DNA from 2 places in the Streptomyces sp. PL-25 genome. Region 2 is predicted to be linked to the other one. Evidence: riboswitches for the same ligand, from Rfam matches in the RefSeq annotation. Region 2 holds a riboswitch; the other holds the start of a gene.
What was found. Region 2 has a riboswitch for fluoride ahead of ettA (energy-dependent translational throttle protein EttA). Riboswitches for the same ligand answer to the same signal wherever they lie in the genome.
Positions count from the first base shown of each region.

Region 1: linked by a shared signal. The riboswitch ahead of R4Z62_RS02980 (NUDIX hydrolase) and the one ahead of ettA (energy-dependent translational throttle protein EttA) in region 2 are both predicted to bind fluoride.

Region 1 is NZ_CP136997.1:688,231-698,450, reverse strand. Features, by position in the region: gene R4Z62_RS03005 (PP2C family protein-serine/threonine phosphatase) at 1-930, opposite strand, end outside; gene R4Z62_RS03000 (MutS-related protein) at 1,212-2,801, shown strand; gene R4Z62_RS02995 (MutS-related protein) at 2,798-4,381, shown strand; gene R4Z62_RS02990 (manganese efflux pump MntP) at 4,345-4,920, shown strand; gene R4Z62_RS02985 (diacylglycerol/lipid kinase family protein) at 4,955-5,926, opposite strand; gene R4Z62_RS02980 (NUDIX hydrolase) at 5,951-6,466, opposite strand; fluoride riboswitch at 6,497-6,560, opposite strand; gene R4Z62_RS02975 (hypothetical protein) at 6,642-7,187, opposite strand; gene R4Z62_RS02970 (DUF211 domain-containing protein) at 7,184-7,468, opposite strand; gene R4Z62_RS02965 (DUF190 domain-containing protein) at 7,513-7,863, opposite strand; gene R4Z62_RS02960 (universal stress protein) at 7,922-8,383, opposite strand; gene R4Z62_RS02955 (proton-conducting transporter transmembrane domain-containing protein) at 8,436-10,220, opposite strand, start outside.
Region 2 is NZ_CP136997.1:6,597,678-6,607,897, forward strand. Features, by position in the region: gene R4Z62_RS29325 (tyrosine-protein phosphatase) at 1-205, opposite strand, end outside; gene R4Z62_RS29330 (SGNH/GDSL hydrolase family protein) at 455-1,240, shown strand; gene R4Z62_RS29335 (TetR/AcrR family transcriptional regulator) at 1,326-1,946, opposite strand; gene R4Z62_RS29340 (MBL fold metallo-hydrolase) at 2,084-3,310, shown strand; gene R4Z62_RS29345 (erythromycin esterase family protein) at 3,362-4,591, opposite strand; gene R4Z62_RS29350 (TioE family transcriptional regulator) at 4,672-5,451, shown strand; gene R4Z62_RS29355 (DUF2180 family protein) at 5,606-5,812, opposite strand; fluoride riboswitch at 5,962-6,042, opposite strand; gene R4Z62_RS29360 (inorganic diphosphatase) at 6,111-6,602, opposite strand; fluoride riboswitch at 6,628-6,694, opposite strand; fluoride riboswitch at 6,808-6,872, shown strand; gene ettA (energy-dependent translational throttle protein EttA) at 6,914-8,581, shown strand; gene R4Z62_RS29370 (hypothetical protein) at 8,605-9,054, shown strand; gene R4Z62_RS29375 (MFS transporter) at 9,051-10,220, shown strand, end outside.

The DNA of each region.
Region 1 (10,220 bases), 5.9 Mb from region 2:
TTCGAGGCGGGCGATGACGGCGGTGACGAGTTCGATGCCGGTCAGGCCCTGCATGACGCGGTCCAGGCGGCTCATCACCCCGGCCGGGTCGTCGCCGCTGTCGTAGGCGAGGGCGCGGAGCATGTTGCGCAGCTGGCCCATGCGGACGGCGGCGGCCAGGTCGTGGCCGACGACGTCGCCGATGGCGAGCACCGCCGAGCCGTCGGGGAGCGGGAAGGCGTCGTACCAGTCGCCGCCCACCTCGGCGCGCTCGCGGGCGGCCACGTAGCGGGCGGCGAGCTGGAGGTGGGCCAGACCGGTCAGGTCGGGCAGCAGGGAGAGCTGGAGCTGTTCGGCGGTGTACTGCTGGAGCGCGTACAGCCGGGCGTTGTCCAGCGCCAGCCCCGCCCGGTGCCCCAGATCCGCCGCCAGCGCCTGCTCCTGCTCGTCGAACACGGCACCCGGCGCGCGCCGCACGAACGTGAGCGCGCCGAGGACCTGGCGGCGCACCAGCATGGGCACGATCAGCGCGGTCCCGGCGTCCAGCATGCGGTACAGGGCCCACTGGGCGGACTGGAGCGGGTCTGCGGGGTCGGGCAGCCCGACGCCGGAGACGACGACCGGCCCCGCGCCGCGCAGCACCTTCGCCAGCGCGGCGGACGAGTCGTCCGGACCGGGCAGCAGCCCGCCGGGCAGCACCCGCAGCGACCGCTCGGGCTCCCGGTCCGTGATCGCGAGCCGCCGCAGCCGCTCGCCCTCGGCCACGTCGACCACACAGGCGTCCGCCAGATGCGGCACGACCAGCCGGGCCAGTCGGCGCAGCGCCTCCTCCGCGTCCAGGCCCGAGGCCAGCGCCCGGCTCGCCTCGGCCAGCAGCCGCAGCCGGGCCGCCCCCGCGTCCGGCTCGTGCTCCGTGTGCGGCGCCCCAGGCTGCCGTGGATCCCGTTTCATCGCGCTCCTCTCGGCACCCGTCCGAATGTATAGCGTTCCGTAGGCAGGTCTGAACGGTCCGTGAGGAACGAACCCGGCGGCGGACACGGCCGACGTCGGGGTTTGCCGCGCGCACAGCGGGAAACAGTGGGAAGCAGACGTTGTCCCCGGCGCGGTCCGCGCGCCGAGCGGTGGTGGATCCCGCCGTGGCCCCCGGTGCGCCGGAGGCCGAACCGCCGACCAGGCCGATGGTTCCTGTCGTCCGACCCGCGTGCGCCCGCGCACCGGAGGAAGGCAGGACCATGGCCGCCGACCGCGCCGCTCCCGACCGGGCCGACCCGGGCGCCCCGCGCGTACCGAGCGTGCTGTTCCCCGACGGCGCCGACCGGGCCGGCATGTCGCCGCCCGAGCCGGACTGCTTCCGCGACCTGAACCTGGACCAGCTCGTCGACGCGCTCGAACTGTGCCGTCCCGCCTACGGTCTCGCGCCGTTCTTCCGGGCGCGGCCGGGGGACCTCCGTACGGTCGGCCACCGGCAGGCCGTCTTCCGGGACCTGGCGGAGCTGCCCGCTCTCGCCGACCGGCTCGACGGCTTCGGCGAGCGGATGCGCGAGGTGCGGGACCGGCTCCGGCGCGCCGGCGCGATGCGCCACCGCTACCAGGCGGCGGACTGGTCGCTGGAGGCGGTGCACGCCTACACCGCGGCGTGCGCGGGGCTCGCCAGGGACCTGGCCCGCGCCGCACCGCGCTCCCCGGCCCTGGGAGCGATCGCCGCGTACGCCGGTTCCTACGTCGCCTCCGCCGCCTTCACCGCACTCGTTCGGGACGCGCGCCGCCTTCAGGAACAGCTGGACGACGTCCACTACTGCCTGCTCATCACCCCGGGACGGGTCAGGGTGAGCGCCTACGAGGGGCAGGGGGACTACGGCGCCGAGGTCCTCGCCGACTTCGAGCGGTTCCGGCAGGGGGAGGCGAAGGACCACCGGTCCCGCTTCCGCTCGGACGAGGTGATGAACCATGTCGAGGAAGCCGTCCTGGACCGGGTCGCCCTGCTGTACCCGGACGTCTTCGCGGAGCTGGAGCGGTTCCGCGAGCGGCACGCGGACTTCCTCGACCCGGGGATCACGGCCTTCGAGCGCGAGATCCAGTTCTATCTGGCCTACCGGGCGTTCACCGCGCCGCTGGAGCGGGCCGGGCTGCCGTTCTGCCTGCCCGAGGTGCTGGAGGGTGCGAAGGGCGACCGGGAGCTCGCCGCGGAGGGGATGTTCGACCTCGTGCTCGCGGACAAGCTCGTCCGGGAGGGGGCCGAGTCGGTGCTCAACGATTTCCGGCTGAGCGGGCCGGAGCGGTTCCTCGTCGTGTCGGGGCCGAACCAGGGCGGCAAGACGACGTTTGCCCGTGCGTTCGGACAGCTGCACCACCTGGCCGCGCTCGGCTGCCCGGTCCCCGCGCGGCGGGCCCGGCTCCTGCTGTGCGACGGGCTGTTCACCCACTTCGAGCACGGCGAGCGCCTCGACGACCCCGGCGGAAAGCTGTACGACGACCTCCTCCGCGTGCACGCCGTCCTGGAGCGGGCGGCACCGGGCGGCGTCGTCGTCCTCAACGAGGTGTTCACCTCCACCACCCTCGACGACGCCGTGCTGCTCGGCGCTCGCACCCTCGAACAGTTCATCGACCGCGGCCTGATCGGCGTCTGCGTCACCTTCGTCGACGAACTGTCCAGGCTGGGCGAGGCCACCGTCAGCATGGTCGCCGCCGTCGACCCCGCCGACCCGGCCGTGCGCACCTTCCGCATCGGACGCGGCCCCGCCGACGGCCTCTCCCACGCCGTCGCCGTCGCCGAACGCCACGGGCTCACCCACGACCGCCTGCGCGCCAGGATCCGGCCGTGAGGGCGCGGCTCCTGCACCGCGACCGCGACCCGGCCTGGGACACCGCGCCCGGCCCGCAGGAGGACGACCTGACGCGGGACCTGGACCTCGGGACGCTGTACGCGGCGATGGCCGACGGCGACGCCTTCCTGTACGAATGCGCCCGCCGGGTCATGATGTCCCCGCTCACCGACCCGGAGGAGATCCGCTACCGGCAGGACGTCCTGGCCGACTGCCTGCGGCAACCGGAGACGGTCCGCGAGCTGTACGCCCTGGCCACCGAGGCCCTGGCCCGCGAGAAGCGCGTCTTCGGCAGCTTCGTACGCTCCCCCGAGGCGTCCCTCGCCCGCTCGCTGGACGTCCTCGCTCTGTTCCTCGAACTCCTCCAGCGGCTGCGGCACCTGGCCGACACCCGTGCCGGGGAGTTCCGCTCCGCCGGGTTCCGCCGGTTCTTCGCCATGCTGGCCACCGAACTCGACGACGACTGCCTCACCCGGCTGCGCGGCCACGCCGAGCGGCTGCGCTTCCGCGGCGGTGTCCTGGTCAGCGCCCGGCCGACCAGTGGCTGCCGGGGCGCGGGGTACGTGCTGCGCGAACCGCCGCACAAGCGCGGCTGGCGCGACCTGTTCACCTCCTCCGGGCCCCCGGCGTACACGTACCACCTGCCCGAACGCGACGAAGCCGGGGCCAGGGCGCTCGGCGAGCTGCGTGGGCGTGGCCTCGACCTCGCCGCCGACGCGCTGGCCCGCTCCTGCGACCACATCCTGGCCTTCTTCACCGCGCTCCGCCGCGAACTGGGCTTCTGCACGGGCTGCCTCAACCTGCGCGCGGTGCTCGCCGCCCGGGGCGCGCCGGTGTGCCGCCCCGATCCCGCGGCACCGGGCACACCGGTCCTCACCTGCCGCGGCCTGTACGACGTGTGTCTCGCGCTGCGCGGCGCCGGGCCCGTCGTCGGCAGCGACGTGGACGCGGACGGGGCCCGGCTGCTGGTGGTCACGGGGGCCAACGAGGGCGGCAAGTCCACCTTCCTGCGTGCCGTGGGACTGGCCCATCTCATGGCGCAGAGCGGCATGTTCGCCGCCGCCGACTCCTTTGCCGCCGACCCGCGCGACCAGGTGTTCACCCACTTCCGGCGGGAGGAGGACCCGGACATGGTCAGCGGCAAACTGGACGAGGAGCTGGCGCGGATGAGCGGCATCGCCGACCGCCTCACCGCGCGCGGCCTCGTCCTGTTCAACGAGTCGTTCGCCGCCACCGACGAGCGGGAGGGCGCGGAGATCAACCGGCAGATCCTGCGCGCCCTGACCGAGGCGGGGGTGAAGGCGGTGTGCGTCACCCATCTGTACGAGCTGTCCCACGGCCTGTACACACACCGCCCGCACGGCGCCGGCACCGTGTTCCTGCGCGCCGAGCGCACCCCCGACGGCCGCCGCACCCACCGGCTGGTCGAGGGCCCGCCCGAGCCCACCGCCCACGGCGCCGATCTGTACGCGCGCGTCTTCGGCGAGCGGCCGGCGGCTCCGGTGGGCGCGGCACTCCTCGACGAGCGCGGAACGGGACGCCCATGGACTGGCTGCGCACCGCGGTCACGGCCGATCTGATCGGCCTGGCCGCCAACTTCGACAACTGGGGGGTGGGCCTCGCCTACGGCGTCGCCGGGATCAGGTTCCCGCACCGGATCAACGCGCTCGTCAACACGGTCGGCCTGGCCAGCGTTCTGTTGGGCGCGTACGGCGGAGACCTCGTCTCCCGCCGGGTGCCCCCGGCCGCCGCCGGCCTGGTCGCGTGCGGGGTGCTCGTGTCGGTGGCGCTCCTCTACCTGTACCAGATGTACGTACGGCCCCGCCGCGTCCACCGCACCGCACCGCCGGTGTCCGCACCCCCCGGCCCGCGCCAGGGCCTGCTGCTCGGTGTCGGCCTGTCGTTCACCAATGTCGCCAACGGCTTCGGGGCCACGGTCTCGGCGGCGGTCCCGCTGTGGGGCGTCGCCGCGGCCGTCACGTTCTGGGGCTACGCGATGATCTGGCTCGGCAACAGACTGGGGACCGGGGTGGCCGCCAGGGTCGTCGGCGCCTGGTCGCCCGCCGTCGCCGCCGCCGTGCTGATCGGTGTCGGCGTGCACGAGGCGACCGGGACATAGCGCGGCTCCGGGCCCGCGTCGCCCGGCCGTACGGTCACTTCGAGGGCACCGGACGGTACAGGAGCAGGGCGGCGGGCGCCGCCGTCAGGGTCAGTGTGTCGGGGGCGGCGGCCGCCTCGCCGTCGTAGGCGTAGGTCAGGCCGCGCAGACCGGCCAGCCGCAGCCGGGGCACGACGTGCTGTTCGGGAAGGGCGAGCGCGTGCGGTGCGTCGACCGCCTCGGCCAGCAGGGCGACCAGCCGGCCGTGCCGCTGCCCGGCGTCCGCGTCGAGCAGCCGCACGTCGAGCAGGCCGTCCGACAGCCGCTCGCGCGTCGGCAGGGCGTGCAGGGAGTGCTGCCGGTACACGCCGTTTCCCGCGAAGAGCAGCCAGAGGCGGCGTGGCGTGCCGTCCAGGCGCAGCGCGAAGGGCCGGGCGGTGCCGCTCGCGAAGGGCAGCGCCAGCGCGGTGGCGGCCCGCCGTCCGCAGCGGGGGCGGACCAGTTCCCGGAAGCGGACCAGATCGGCGTAGGCGCCCAGGGCGAAGGTGTTCAGGAACACCCGGGGCGGCCGGTGGGCGCCCGGCGTGCCGATCAGGGCCACGTCGACGGCCGCTCCCCGGCCCTCTTCCACGGCGGTGGCCGCCACGGAGACGGAGCGCAGACCGGCCGCGGCGGCGAAGTGGTCGAGCGCGCCGCCGGGGAAGACGGCGAGCGGGAGGCCGTGGCGCAGCGCGGCGCGGGCCGCCGCGTTGACCGAGCCGTCGCCGCCGACCACCCCCAGCGCCCCGCCCGCCTCGGCCGCCGACCGGGCGGCCGCCTCCAGGGCGGCGGGCAGGCCGCCGGGGGAGCGGACGGTGACCGGGCGGGCCCGGGGCAGCAGGCTCCGCAGCTCGGCGAGGGCGCGCTCCGCGCCGGTGGCGGCCGGGTTGGCCACCACCCGCAGTCCGGCCCCGCCGGGCAGCGGCCGTATGCGGGACGGGTCCGCGCGCCCCGTCGGCGCCGGACGGCCCCGCCGCTCCGCGGCCATGGCGCGCTCAGCCCCGTCCGGACGTCACCGGGAACGGAACGGGGGGAGCGGGGGCGGCGCCGACAGGGCGCGGGTGACCCGCGTGCCGTTCCGCGGGCGCCACAGGTTGCCCAGGTAGGGCGCGTACCGGCGCCCGCCCCGGTGGAAGAGGCCCGGCAGATGGCCCGCCAGCGGCGGCTTCATGTCGAGAGCGCGCAGCCGGGAGAACGCCACGAATTCGGCCGTCATGCCCTCCTCACGGGAGGAGGGCGTCTGGCCGGGCGCGCCGTCTGCGGTGAACACCAGGTCCACGGTCCGCCGCCCGGTGTCCGGGTCGACGGCCTCCAGGACGAACGCGACCCGGGCCGGTTCCACCGCGAGGCCGGTCTCCTCGCGGGTCTCGCGGCGGGCGCAGGCCACCATGCTCTCGCCCGCGCGGGGGGTGCCGCCGGGCAGCACCCAGTCGTCCGCGCCCCGGGCGGTGCGGTGGACGAGCAGCACCGACTCGCCCCGGAAGACGACGGCGGAGCAGCGCAGCAGGACATCGTCGGGCATCCTCATGCCGATCTCCTCGCAGATGATGTGCGGGTGTTACCGGTAGAGGCCATCAGCAGGAGGTCCTGCGGTTGTGGCGAGCCCCATCGCCATGGCGATGCCCTCCTATTGTGGCGTACGTCCCCGGTCCGTCCGCAAGTCCTCCGCGCGGTCCGGCGGACCCCGCGCGCGGCCCGGCCGGTCACGCGATGCGCAGCCGGATGCCGACCCAGGTGGTCGCGACGCCGCCCGCCGCCATGGCCAGCGCCCACAGGACGGGGCGGGCGGTCAGGAGACGGGCGAGCATGGCGCCGAGGCAGGACAGGGCGAGGACGGCGAGTGCCACGACGATCCACGGCGGGCCGGGCAGGACCGCGCCCAGCGCGAGCGGCAGCGCGGCCCCGGCGAAGCTGGACACACAGGCGACGAGCGCGGCGCGCCAGGACCGCAGCAGGGCGAGCCGCCCCAGGTGCGTGGCGGCCATCTTCCGGCCGCGGCCGAGGCTGAGCTGCCGGGTGATGTGCGCGAGATGGGCCCGGCGTTCGGCGTAGTCGGCCACCATGACGGTGAAGGCGGCGGTGACCAGCGCGGCGCAGCCGACCCGCACCGCCAGGCTCCAGCTGACCGGGGTGCCGGACCCGGTGAGGGAGGCGGAGGCGAGGGTGAGGGCGTTGAGCAGGCCGTCGGTGATCCCGAGGACGAGGGGGAGCCGGACGGCCCCGGCGGCCTTCGTGAGGGAGACGGTCATCTCTTGCGGGGGGTCCGGTCGAGTGTGTAGGCGCCCGCGACCACCTCGTCGGTGCTGTGCACGACGGCACCGGCGTGCTCGATGGCCCGCTGGATGGCCGTCAGGTCCAGGGCGTCGCCCTCGATGGTGACGTCGGTCCCGATGGTCTCGACGTCGATCTCGGTCACGGAGATGTTGACGGCCTGGACGCCCGGCACGTTCTCGATCTTCTGCGCCAGATGGGTGAGGCTCGGCTCGCTGATGGCCATGTCGACATCGAGGACCAGTCGGCGGATCGGCATGAGCGGTGTCCTTGTCGGAGTGCCTGCGTGTCCTGTCGGTGTGCCTACGCGTCGGACCGGTCGTCCGGGGTGAAGCGGACCAGTTCGCATTCCTCCAGGATGGCCGCCCCTTCGGAGACGATCCCGTCGAGCTCCGGCAGGAACGCCCGTACCTTCTCCGGGGAGTCGGCGAAGACGACCGCCATGGGCAGGTCCTCGCTCAGGGACAGGATGCGCTGGGTGTGGATGCGGGAGTGGGCCCCGTAGCCCTCGACCCCGCGGAAGACGCTGGCCCCGGCGATGCCGGCCTTGTGCGCGCGGTGCACGATCTCGGTGGCCAGGGGCTTGTGGTGCACGGTGTCGTTCTCGCCCACGAAGACGGTGACCTTCAGGCCGGGGCGGGTGTGCCTGCTCATGTGCGGTTGCTCCGTTCGGTTGATGTACTGCTCGGAAGTGCCGGGTGCGGGGGCGTTCTCACCCGGTGTCCTCGGGGGGCGCCGCGGCGGGGACCACGAGCACGGGCAGGGCGGCCCGCTCGGTCACCCGCCGCACCACGTCGCCCAGCGGCCGGGCCCGCAGATGGCTGTCCGCGCCGTGGCGGCCCAGGACGATCAGGTCGCAGCCGTGCTCGGCGGCACTCGCGACGAGGTCGGCGGCGATGTCCGTGCCGGTGCCCCAGTCCAGTCGGAGCTGCCCGGCGAAGGGCGGCAGCGCCTGCCACGCCCGGTCGAAGCGCTCCTGCACCCAGGCGCGCTGGGCGCCGAGGTCGCGGGTGCGCTCACCGCCGGTCTCGGTGTGCTCGGACGGTACGAGCACGGCGCGCACCAGGACGCCGCCCCGGTCGCCGGCCAGCGCCACCGCGGCCGCCAGCGCCGCGCGGGCGGCGGGCGAGGCGTCCCAGCCGACGAGGATCCTGTGGAACGGTGACGCGGTCATCGGCTTCCTCCTTCACCGGGCCGGGCCGCGGGAACGACCGCCGCAGGGCCGGTCATGACAGGGCCGCCACGAGGGCCAGGGCGCCGACCAGGACGATCAGCATGTAGGTCAGATAGGCGTCCAGGCGGCCGCACTGGAGGCGCTTGGCCGCGGCCACCAGCGCGCGCAGCGGACGGTAGAACGGCTGGTACAGATACACCTCGACGACCTCCACCACGTCGGACGCGTAGTCGAGGGTGCCTCCGGTCGCCGCCGTGCGCACCGGCCCGGCGCCCTCCGGTCCCGGTTCCCCTTCCGGTTCCGGTGCCGGAGGGTCCCCGGTGCCCGGTCGCGCGGCGACGGCGGGTGCGATGCCGGTGGGTGTGGCGCGGGTGCGGGTGCGCAGCACGGCGCCCAGGACACGCCGGGTCGGGTTGGCGTACCCGAAGGGGGTGTACCGATCGTCGCCGTGCACACCGCCGCTCGCCGAACGCCACGCCGGCACCCGCCGCACCCGCAGGGCCCCGCCGCGCGAGGCCGCCACCAGCAGCACCAGGACGCCCGCGCACAGCACCGGCATCACCACCCACAGCCAGCTCGGGGAGAGGCTGGAGAACCCGGCGAAGACGGGCTGCACGACCCAGGGCGAGACCAGCGCGCCCAGGGTGGCGTCCCGCGGCACCAGCGGTTCGAGACCCGCGCTGATCACCCGTAGCTGAAGCGGTGTCAGGGCGGCGGCGGCCAGGCCGCCCAGGGCCAGCAGCAGGACGCCCGCGCGCCCCGCGATCCCCAGGTCCGCCCGGCACGGGGCACGGCGGGCCGGACGGTCGTCCCGGGGGCCGAGGACGACCATGCCGACGATCCGGACGAAGGTGACCGAGGCGAAACCCGCGGTCAGCGCGATCAGGGCGCCCGCGACCGCGAGGGCGAGTCCGTAGGGGAAGGCGGAGTACCGGAACTGCTGCATGAGGCTCTCCAGCAGGAACCACTCCGAGACGAAGCCCGCGGTGGGCGGCAGCCCGGCGAGGGTGACGGCACCGGCGGCGAGCCCGCCGGCCGCCCACGGCAGCCGGCGCGCGGTGCCGCGCAGCTGTTCGAGGTCGCCGGTACCGGCGTCCGACTCGACGGCCGCGGCTCCGGCGAAGAGCAGTGTCTTGGCGACCGCGTGCGCGATCGTCTGGAGCGTGGCGGCGAGCAGCCCGGCGGCGGTGAGCCGTTCGCTGCCCGTGAGCGCGCCGACGAGCGCGACGGCGTACCCGGTGCAGATCAGGCCCGCGTTCTCGATGCTGGACCAGGCGACGACCCGCTCAAGTCGGGCCTGCACGGCCGCGTGCGCGATGCCGAGGAACGCGGTCAGCGCGGCCAGCAGAAGCAGGGTGACGGCGAGCCAGGCGGGCGGCGGACCCAGCAGCGCGAAGGTGCGCCACAGACCGTAGAAGCCCGCGTTGACGGCGACGCCGGCCAGCACCGGGCGCAGTCCCGCGGGCGCGGCGGCGTAGCCGCGGGGCAGCCACACCTGCACGGGGACCAGCCCGGTCTTGACGGCGAAGGCCAGGACGAGCAGCGCCCAGGTGGCCGAACGCGCGGTGCCCGCGGGCAGCTCCGCGAGCCCGGCGAGGGAGAAGTCCCCGGTGCGGGCGGTGCCCGTCAGCAGACCGAGCAGGAGCGCGGCACCGGACACCTTGCCGAAGCCGAACGTCGCCACGGCCGGACCGATGCGGCGGTGCCCGGCCGCGGTCAGCAGATAGAAGCCGAGGGTGATGCCCTCCCAGGCCATGACGAACAGGAAGACGTTGTCCGCGCTCTCCACCACGGCCACGGAGGCGAGGACCAGGGCGTGGTAGGCGGCCGGGCCCCG
Region 2 (10,220 bases):
CCGCGTTGCGGAAGTCGAAGACGGTGTGCAGGCCCAGCGAGGCGAGGAAGGCGGTGTCCTGCTCGGTGGCGTGCGCCAGGTGGCCGCTGCGGAACAGCACCCCGTGCCGCACCCGCCGCCCGTCCACGGTCGGCAGCCCGCCCACGTCGCGGAAGTTGCGGACTCCGGTCAGCTCCGGCTCGGTCGACGGCACCTGCTGCGTCACGGGGGCTCCTCCCTGTCCGGCCCGCCTTCGCGGCTCGTCGGCGGGCGCGGTCCCGACGATACGACATGCCCGCCCGGGGCGGCAGCGCCGTCGTACCGCCTCGTACGGCGGGCGTATTCCCGGCTCGGCGATGATGTCGAAGTGGCCTTTCTCACCGACCGTCAACCCCTGCCTACGGTCGCGTAAGTCACATCGGAAGGTGAATCATGGGCCGACGTGGCAGACGATTCGAAGAGTGACAGCAGATCAGTGATCGGGTCGTACGTGGCGGTGGGGGACAGCTTCACCGAGGGCGTCGGAGACCTTGGACCCGACGGAGCGTTCGTCGGCTGGGCCGACCGGCTCGCCGTGCTGCTCGCCGACCGGCGACCCGAGGGCGACTTCCGGTACACCAACCTCGCCGTGCGCGGGAAACTGCTCGACCAGATCGTGGCGGACCAGGTGCCGCGGGCGGCCTCACTCGCCCCCGACCTGATCTCCTTCTGCGCGGGCGGCAACGACATCATCCGGCCCGGCACCGACCCGGACGACGTGGCCGAACGGTTCGAGAAGGCGGTCGCCCGGCTCACCGGGGCGGCCGGCACCGTCCTGGTCACCACCGGCTTCGACACCCGCGGCGTACCCCTGCTCAAACACCTGCGCGGCAAGATCGCCACATACAACGGGCATGTGCGCGCCGTCGCCGACCGCTACGGCTGCCCCGTGCTCGACCTGTGGTCGCTCAGGACCGTCCAGGACCGGCGGGCCTGGGACCACGACCGGCTGCACCTCTCGCCCGAGGGGCACACCCGCGTCGCGCTGCGCGCCGGGCAGGTCCTCGGCGTCGACGTACCGGCCGACCCGGACCAGCCCTGGCCTCCGCTGCCGCCGCGCGGCACGCTGGAGGTCCGCCGCGACGACGTCCACTGGGCCCGCGAGTACCTGGTCCCGTGGATCGGCCGCCGTCTGCGGGGCGAGTCCTCGGGGGACGCGGTGACGGCCAAGGGCACGCTGTCCCCGGACGACATCAGGACGCGGATCGCGTCGGTGGCCTGAGGCGCGCTGACCGGGACCCGCCGCGCGCGGGCCCCGGCCACCGGCCCCGCGCACCCGCCGGAGTCCGGCAGGGCATCGGGCGCGCTCACCGGGCCGCGATGGTCAACGCCTCCCGGTCCAGGCCCAGTTCGCGGGCCAGGGCCTCGTCGACCCATTCCAGCGCCCGGGTCCGGGACAGCGTGCCCCCGTAGCAGGTCAGCTGTACGGCGAGACCGTCCAGATAGGCCGTCAGCCGCAGGGCGGTACCGGCCGGGTCGGGGCAGCGGAACTCGCCCGCCGCCACCCCCTCGGCCACGACCGCCGTGAGCGCCGCCTTCCAGCGCCGGTCCAGGTCCCGGGTGACCTCCCGCAGCGCGGGCTCGCGCACCGCGGCGGCCCAGCCCTCGATCCACAGCCGCCAGCCCTTGGCGCTGCCCGTCGGCGCGTACCAGCGCACCGCCGCCCGCAGCCTGCGCACCGCCGTCGTACGCCGTCCGAGCAGCGCGCGCAGCCGCGCCAGGTCGTCCTCGGCGGCGCGCGCGAACGCGGCGGCCAGCAGGTTCTCCTTGGTCGAGAAGTGGTAGAGCACCAGCGCGTTGCTCACCCCGAGGACCGCGGCCACGTCGGCGATCCGCACCGCCGCCACACCACGCGCCTCGATCTGCCCGATGGCGGCCCGCAGCAACTCCTCGCGCCGCTCCGCCACGCTCAACCGCACTCTCGCCACGCGAGTCACCCTAATGGGTCTTGCCTCTCAGACAAGATCTGTGCCAGGCGCCCGTCGGGGGCGGCGCGGGGCGGCCCGGGAACGGCGCGGCGGCCCCTTCATAATGGACCACCTGAGCGACCCCACCTGGAGGTAACGTGGCCGGCTTCCGTCCCTCGATTCCCGGGCTGAACGCCCTGCGGCCCGAGGCCTTCGGCGTGGACCCCGGCGGTGCGCGCATGGCGCGGATCCGCCGCTCCCCGCATTTCAAGGACGGCGTCTTCCAGAACCCGGGAGGCCCGGCGAGCATCCGGCCCTCGGGCTCGATGCTGGACTTCGCCAAGCACTACTTCGACAAGGACGAGCGGGTCCGGCGCTCGCCCCGGGGCAACATCCCGGTGCACGCCACCACCTTCGCGGACCTGGCCCGCCCCGCGGCCAGCGGTCTGCGCCTGACCTGGCTGGGGCACTCCAGCGTGCTCGTGGAGATCGACGGGCACCGGGTGCTCTTCGACCCGGTGTGGGGCGAGCGCTGTTCGCCGTTCCCCTTCGCGGGCCCCCGCAGGCTGCACCCCGTGCCCCTGCCGCTGGCCGCGCTCGGCCCGGTCGACGTGGTCGTCATCTCCCACGACCACTACGACCACCTGGACCTGCCCACCATCAAGGCGCTGGCCGCCACGGACACCCTCTTCGCGGTGCCGCTCGGCGTCGGCGCCCACCTCGAACACTGGGGCGTCGCCGCCGACCGGCTGCGCGAACTGGACTGGCACGAGGCGACCAAGGTCGGCGGACTGACCCTGACCGCCACCCCCGCCCGGCACTTCTGCGGCCGCGGCCTGCGCAACACCCAGCACACCCTGTGGGCCTCCTGGGTCGTCGCCGGTGACGAGCACCGCGTCTACCACAGCGGCGACACCGGCTACTTCGACGGCTTCCGGGACATCGGCGCCGACCACGGTCCCTTCGACGCCACGATGATCCAGCTCGGCGCGTACTCCGACTTCTGGCCCGAGGGCCAGCCGGACGCCGGGCCGCTGCCGGGCGCCTGGCCGGACATCCACATGAACCCCACCCAGGGCGTGCAGAGCCACCTCGATCTGCAACAGGGCCGGGCCGAGGGCGTCATGCTGCCCATCCACTGGGGGACGTTCAACCTCGCCCTGCACCCCTGGTCGGAACCGGCGGAGTGGGCGCTGGCCGCGGCGGACGCGGTCGGCCAGGCACTGGCCCTGCCCATCCCGGGCCGCCCCTTCGAACCGGCCGGTGAGCTGCCCGCGCTCCCGTGGTGGCGCGACGTGTCCCAGTCCGCTCGCGCCCGCAGGTGGCCGGCGCCCGAACTGGGCCTGAGGACCGCCCGCGGCCTCGACCTGCTGGCCGAGGACTGAACGAGGGCCGGCCACCCGCCGCACCCTCGCGGCCTCCGCCGCGCCCTGCTGTCAGGTGTGTGCCCGCCCGGCCTCCGGGACGTCCTTCACGAACACGATCCCGTCGGTCCGGGCCAGGTGCGCCGGGTCGAGCGGGGCGTAGCCGTGGTACGGCGACTGCCGGGGGACGGGCGGGGTGCCGCCCGCGAGGGCGGCCGCCAGGCCGCGCGCGTCGACGACACGGGGACCGTCGGCTCCCGGGAGGGCGTACAGGATCCCTTCGAGGGTGTCCGGCGGCGGGACGTCCACGCCCCGGTGGCGGAGCGTGCCGAGGGCGGTGGCCAGGAACGCGTACCGCTCGCCCAGGCGGGCGCCCACCAGCGCGCCCGCGCTCCACCACCGCACAGGAGTGCCGTCCATGCGGATGGTGCTCTGCGCCCGCTGGAGATGGCCGTTGTGGGCGTGGACCAGGACCGGGCCGCGTTCGGCGAGGGCCAGCAGGTTGGCCGCCATCATCCGGTCCCGCAGGGCCACCAGCCAGGTCATCCGGGCCGGTGAGGTGTCGGCCGTCCGGGAGTGGTAGCGCAGCAGCCCGGCGGCGGTACGCCCGTACAGGCGCGCCCGTTCCAGCTCCGGTGGCGCGGCCGCCTCCATGAGCTGCGGTGTCTGGGTGTCGAGCAGCGTCACCAGGTCGTCGGCGATCAGCCGGAGCCGCGCGGCCTCGGCCGAGCGCCCCACCGACCGGGCCGGGTCCCGCATCGCGGCCGGTTCGCTCCAGCGGCCGTCGGCGCCGAGCAGCCGGTCCAGCTCCGGCGCGGCGCACGGAAGCAGACCGGCGTCCACCCGGGCGGCGAGAAAGGCGTGCAGCGCGGTCAGGGCGTGCCGGGGGCTCTCGGCGCCGGTCATCTCCAGCGGGCCGTCGATCCCGGCGAAGCGCACCCGCTCGGACAGCGGTCGCCCCTCGTTGAACTCCCGCATCCAGCGCATCAGTTCACGGTTGGGCGCCGACACGTTGAACCACTCGTGACTGAAGCCGCGCTCCATCACCTCGTCCAGGGAGCCCCTGCCCCAGGTGACGTAGTCGTCCACGGCCAGGCCCCGCAGGCAGTCGCTCTCGATCGCGATGGTGCGGTACCCCTCTTCCTCGACGAGTTGCCGGAACAGCGCGTCGCGCGGTGCGAGGAGCGCGTCCTCGCCGTGAGTGGGCTCGCCCAGGGCGAGGATCCGGGGCCGGGACGGGAGCAGCCGCAGCACGGCGGCGGCGTCCACGGCATGGGCGGTGTTCCTGATACCGGTAGCCATGCCTTCAACGCTATCGTTGAACCCTCGGTGGACACTTTTTTCGACCTCTCCCTTCGAAAGCCCCGGAAAACGGCAGGATCATGGAGTCCGACCCTCAAAGCACCCGACGGCTCAGGCCGGTCGACGTGGCCCGCGCGCACGGGGTGTCCACCCAGGCGGTCAGGAACTACGAGGAGGCCGGCATCCTCCCGGCCGCCGCCCGTACCGAGCACGGCTACCGCGCCTACACCCCGCTGCACGCGCGCGCCCTGCGCGCGTTCCTCGCCCTGGTGCCCGGCCACGGCCACCGCACGGCGGTCGCGGTGATGCGGGCGGTCGGCGAGGGCGCGGTGGAGGAGGCACTGCGCCTGATCGACGAGAGCCACGCCCAGCTCCTGGAGGACCGGCGGACCCTTGAGTCGGTCGAACTGGCCCTCCAGGGCCTCCAATCGCCCGCAGCGCGCGGTTCCGGCGCGGTGCCCCGGCCCGGCCGGACGCCCGCCCCCGGTCCGCCGGCCCGGTCCTCGGGCGGGTCCTCGGGCGGCTTCATCGGACCGCTGGCCGGGCAGCTCGGCATCCGCCCCGCGACCCTGCGCAAGTGGGAGCGCGCCGGGCTGGTCCGCCCGCGCCGCGATCCGCGCACCGGCTACCGGGTGTACGACGAGGCCGCCGTGCGCGACGCCCGGCTGGTGCACCAGCTCAGGCGCGGCGGCCATCCGCTGGAGCGGATCGGCCCGTTGATCGAACGGGTCCGCACGGCGGGCGGCCCCGAGCCGCTGGAGGCCACCCTGCGCGACTGGCGGGACCGCCTCAGCGCCCGCGGGCGCGCGCTGCTGGCCGGGGCCGCCGAACTGGACGCGTATCTGCGCGAGCGCGGCTGAAGGGCGCCGCTGTCGCGCGGCTGGGGTGAGGGGTGCGCTGGCCGGGACACGGCGCACCCCTCACCGGTGCCCTTCTCGCGACCGGGGCGCGCGGGTGTGCGCCTCGGAGGGACCCGCGCTGAAGGGCGGTCGGGACGGGTGCCGGGGAGACCGGTCACCCGCTGCGTTCCGCGGCGAGGCAGGTGCGGCACACCATCCGCCGCGCGGCACGCGGCTTGGTGGCCAGACCGGCCCCGGTCAGGTCGTGCAGCGTCTGCGGGGTGGGCCGCCCGTGGCTGCGGCAGATGCCCGCGCCGCACGTACGGCAGACGGCGACGGCGACCGTCGTGACGTCGAGTTCCTGGCAGTCGAAGCAGATCATCGCGCCGCTCCGTCCCGGCCGGGGCCGGACGGGGGCCGCGCACACGGCGGGCAGGCCGGGCGGGGGCGGTGCGGGGGAGTGGGTCCGTGAGCGGCCACGGACGACGGCGAGGCGTCCACGTGCGTACCTCCCGAGGGCATGCGTCCTGACGTCGGTCAGGAACCATCAGCCCGGAGGAGGGCGGTTCGGACCGGGGAACGGCCCAGGCGGGATCCATCGCCGAGTCCGAGTGAACCGGTCCGGGCGGCGCCGGTCAAGGCCGCCGCCGCCATCGGTGTCCCGGTCCCGCGGCGCGGGCCTATTCCAGACAGCCCGTGAGACGCGCGTACGCCTGCCGGGCCTGGGTCAGGAACTCCTCGGCGGCCGGGGGGTCTTCGCACTCCTCGACCCGCCAGTGGTGCGCCGGGTCGAGCCGGTGCAGCACGGTGGCGAGGGTGCCCTCGTCCGCGTGCCAGGCACGCAGCGCCCGTACGCCGGTGAGGGCGGCGAAGTTGGCGTCGTGCGCCGGTACGCACATCAGCTCCGGGCACGGACGGCCGTCCCTGAGCGCGTGCACCAGCGCGACCGGCCGGGCCCGCACGGTCCGGCCCGGCAGCGCCGGTTCCTCCATCAGCAGCAGGACGGCGGTCGGCTCGCCGTCCTCGGTGAGGGTGCCGTCGATCCGTCCGGCGCCGACCGGGTAGCCGGTCACGCGGGTCGAGCCCGCGGCGGCCAGATCGTGTCCGTCCGATCCGTCGTGCGGTGCGAACGGCGATCCGACCGTCGCCGCCACCATGACCATGATCTCCATCGCAGGCTCCTCCCGTGGTACGGCGGTCCGCGTAGAGGCCATCAGCACGGCGGTGCGTGCGGTCAAGGGCGAGCCCCATCGCCCCGGCACGTTCATTCTCCCCGGCCCGAATGCCGGATATGCCTGCCATGTCCACCTGATGCCCCAGGCCGCCGGGGCGGGCTGGCTCGGGCTGGCGCGCGGGCGCCCGCTGTGGGCACCATGGACGGAGACGGGCGATGAGGCTCGCCCTTGACCGCACATTCCCGTGCTGATGGCCTCTGTGAACGACGGCCGCCCGCCCCGGCGGCCCGGTTACGGAGGCATCGCGGATGTACGCGTACACGATGCGCAACGTGCGGATGGTCCACGGCGACAAGGCCGTCCTGGACGACGTCACCCTCTCCTTCCGGCCCGGCGCCAAGATCGGCGTGGTCGGCCCCAACGGCATGGGCAAGTCCACCCTCCTGCGGATCATGGCGGGACTCGAACGGCCCGCGCGCGGGCAGGCGGCCCCGGCCCCGGACACCCGCGTCGGCATCCTGGAGCAGGAACCCCGGCTCGACGACGCGGCCACCGTCCGGGACAACGTCGAGGAGGGCGTCGCGGACGTCCGGGACATGCTGCGCCGCTACGAGGAGGTCACCGCGCGCCTCGGCCGGGCCGGAGAACCGGAGGCACAGGACCTCCTGGACGAACTCGGCGCGCTCCAGGAGGCCCTGGACCACGCGGGCGCCTGGGACCTCGACTCCCGGCTGGAGCAGGCCATGGACGCCCTGCGCTGCCCGCCGCCCGGCACCCCGGTCCGCGGACTGTCGGGCGGCGAGCGCCGCCGGGTCGCGCTGTGCCGGCTGCTGCTGTCCCAGCCGGACCTGCTGCTCCTGGACGAGCCGACCAACCACCTGGACGCCGAGTCCGTGGCCTGGCTGGAACAGCACCTGGCCGACTATCCCGGCACGGTCGTCGCGGTCACCCACGACCGGTACTTCCTGGACAACGTCGCCCGCCGGATCCTGGAGATCGACCGCGGCCGCGTCCACCCCTACGAGGGGAACTACTCCACCTACCTGGAGACCAAGGCCGCCCGCCTCCAGGTGGAGGGCCGCAAGGACGCCAAGCGGCAGAAGCGGCTCGCCGAGGAACTGGCCTGGGTGCGCGCGGGCGCCAAGGGCCGGCAGGCCGCCTCCAAGGCACGCGTGCAGCGCTACGAGGAACTGGCGAGCGAGGCCGCGCGCCGCCGCGAACCGGACTTCGAGGAGATCCGGATCCCGCCGGGCCCGCGTCTGGGCAGCCTCGTCCTGGAGGCCGACCACCTCACCAAGGGCCACGGCGGCCGGCTGCTGATGGAGGACCTGTCCTTCTCGCTGCCGCGCGGCGGCCTCGTCGGCGTGATCGGCCCCAACGGCGTGGGCAAGACGACGCTCTTCAGGATGATCGTCGGCGAGGAGCGGCCCGACAGCGGGACCCTGCGCCTGGGCGGCACGGTCCGCGTCTCCTACGCCGACCAGGACCGCGCCGGGCTCGACCCGGCCGCCAGCGTGTGGGAGGCGGTCTCCGGCGGCCGGGAGCACCTGCGCGTCGGCGGTGTGGAACTGCCCTCGCGCGCCTATGTCGCCACCTTCGGCTTCAAGGGCGCCGACCAGCAGAAGCCCGTCGGCCTGATGTCCGGCGGCGAGCGCAACCGGCTCAACCTGGCGCTCACCCTCCAGCAGGGCGGCAACCTGCTGCTGCTGGACGAGCCGACCAACGACCTCGACGTGGAGACCCTGGCCTCGCTGGAACACGCGCTGCTCGCCTTCCCCGGCTGCGCCGTGATCAGCGCGCACGACCGGTGGTTCCTGGACCGCGTCGCCACCCATGTGCTCGCCTGGGAGGGCGGCGCCCACTGGTTCTGGTTCGAGGGCAACTTCGCCGACTACGAGGCCGGCAAGCGGCAGCGGCTCGGCGAGGAGGCCGCCCGCCCGCACCCGGTCACGCACCGGCGGCTGGTCCGCGGCTGACCGCCCGACAGGAGCACCGCGCCATGACAGAACTCGACCGGGCGGCGGTGGCGGCCCTGCGCACGGCCCGCGTCACCGTCGTCAACGCCGAGTGGCACCTGCGCGAGGAACAGGCCCTCGGCCGGCTCGCCCGGACCGGCGGCCTGGCCTGCACCCCGCTCTTCCCCGGCCACTTCGTCATCCAGGTCGTCGCGATCGGCGGACGGCCGCTCGGCCGCGCCCGCCACCACCGCGACGGCCGCCGCGCCCGCTGGGTCGCCGTCCCCGCGGGCACCGCGCACGAGATCGGCGCCTACCGCACCCTGCACGGCGCCGCCCGCGCCCTGGCCCGCCACGCGGGCCTGCGCCGCCGCCGCGTCACCGACGTCCCCTGCGGCCTTCCGCCGGACGGCGGCGCGGACGGCTCCGGCCGGAGCACGGGCCGCGGGCTCGCGCACGGCTCCCCGGAGCCACCGGCGGACCCGAAGCGGTGAGCCGCACCGGTCGCCAGGGCCCGGCGGGCGGCACCGCGCTGCGCTTCGTGCTGCTCATCGGCGTGGTGAGCCTGTTCTCCGACATGGCCCACGAGGGCGCGCGCGGCGTCACCGGACCGTTCCTCGGCTCGCTCGGCGCCGGTGCCCTCGCCGTCTCCGTGATCGCGGGCACCGGCGAACTCCTCGGCTACGCATTGCGGTTCGTGTCCGGCCACGCCGCCGACCGCACCGGACGGTACTGGCCGATCACCGCCGCCGGCTACCTGGTGCAGATGGTCGCGGTGCCGCTGCTCGCCCTGGCCGGGCAGTGGCCGGTGGCCGCCGTGCTGATCGCCGCCGAGCGCGCCGGACGCGCCCTGCGCACCCCCGCCCGGGACGCGATGCTCGCCCACGCCACCGCCGAGCTGGGCCGCGGCCGGGTCTTCGGCGTACGGGAGGCCCTGGACGCGGCCGGTGCGATGACCGGCCCGCTCGTCGTGGCCGGTGTCCTCGCGCTGCACGGCGGCTACCGCACCGGCTTCGCCGTGCTCGCCGTACCGGCCGCGCTCACCCTGCTCGTCCTGGCCGCCGCGTGGCGGCAGTACCCCGACCCGTCCGGCCTGGACACCGGCGGGGACGTCCCCGGAAGGCACGGCACCCCCCGGGCCTTTTGGACCTATCTGGCGGCCATGGGGCTGATCGCCGCCGCCTACGCCGACTACCCGCTCATCGCCTACCACTTCGGCCGGGCGCACGTCGTCTCCGCCCCCTGGATCCCCGTCCTGTACTCCGTCGCCATGGCCACCGAGGCCCTCGCCGCGCTCACGCTCGGCCGCCTGTTCGACCGGTGGGGGCTGCGGACGGTGGTGGGCGCGACCCTGCTGACGGCGTGCTTCCCGCCGCTGGTCTTCCTCGGCGGCCCGGTGGCCGCCGTGTGCGGCGTGGTGCTGTGGGGGCTGGGCACGGCCGCCCAGGAGTCCGTGGTCCGGGCCGCCCTCACCGGCATGACCGCCCCCGGCCGCCGGGCCTCCGCCTTCGGCCTCTTCGACACCGGCTTCGGCCTGTGCTGGTGCGCGGGCAGCCTCGCCCTCGGGGCCCTCTACGACCACTCCGTCACCGGCCTGGTGGTCTTCTCCGTCGCCCTGCAACTGGCCGCGGTCCCGCTGCTGCTCAAGGTGCGCCACATC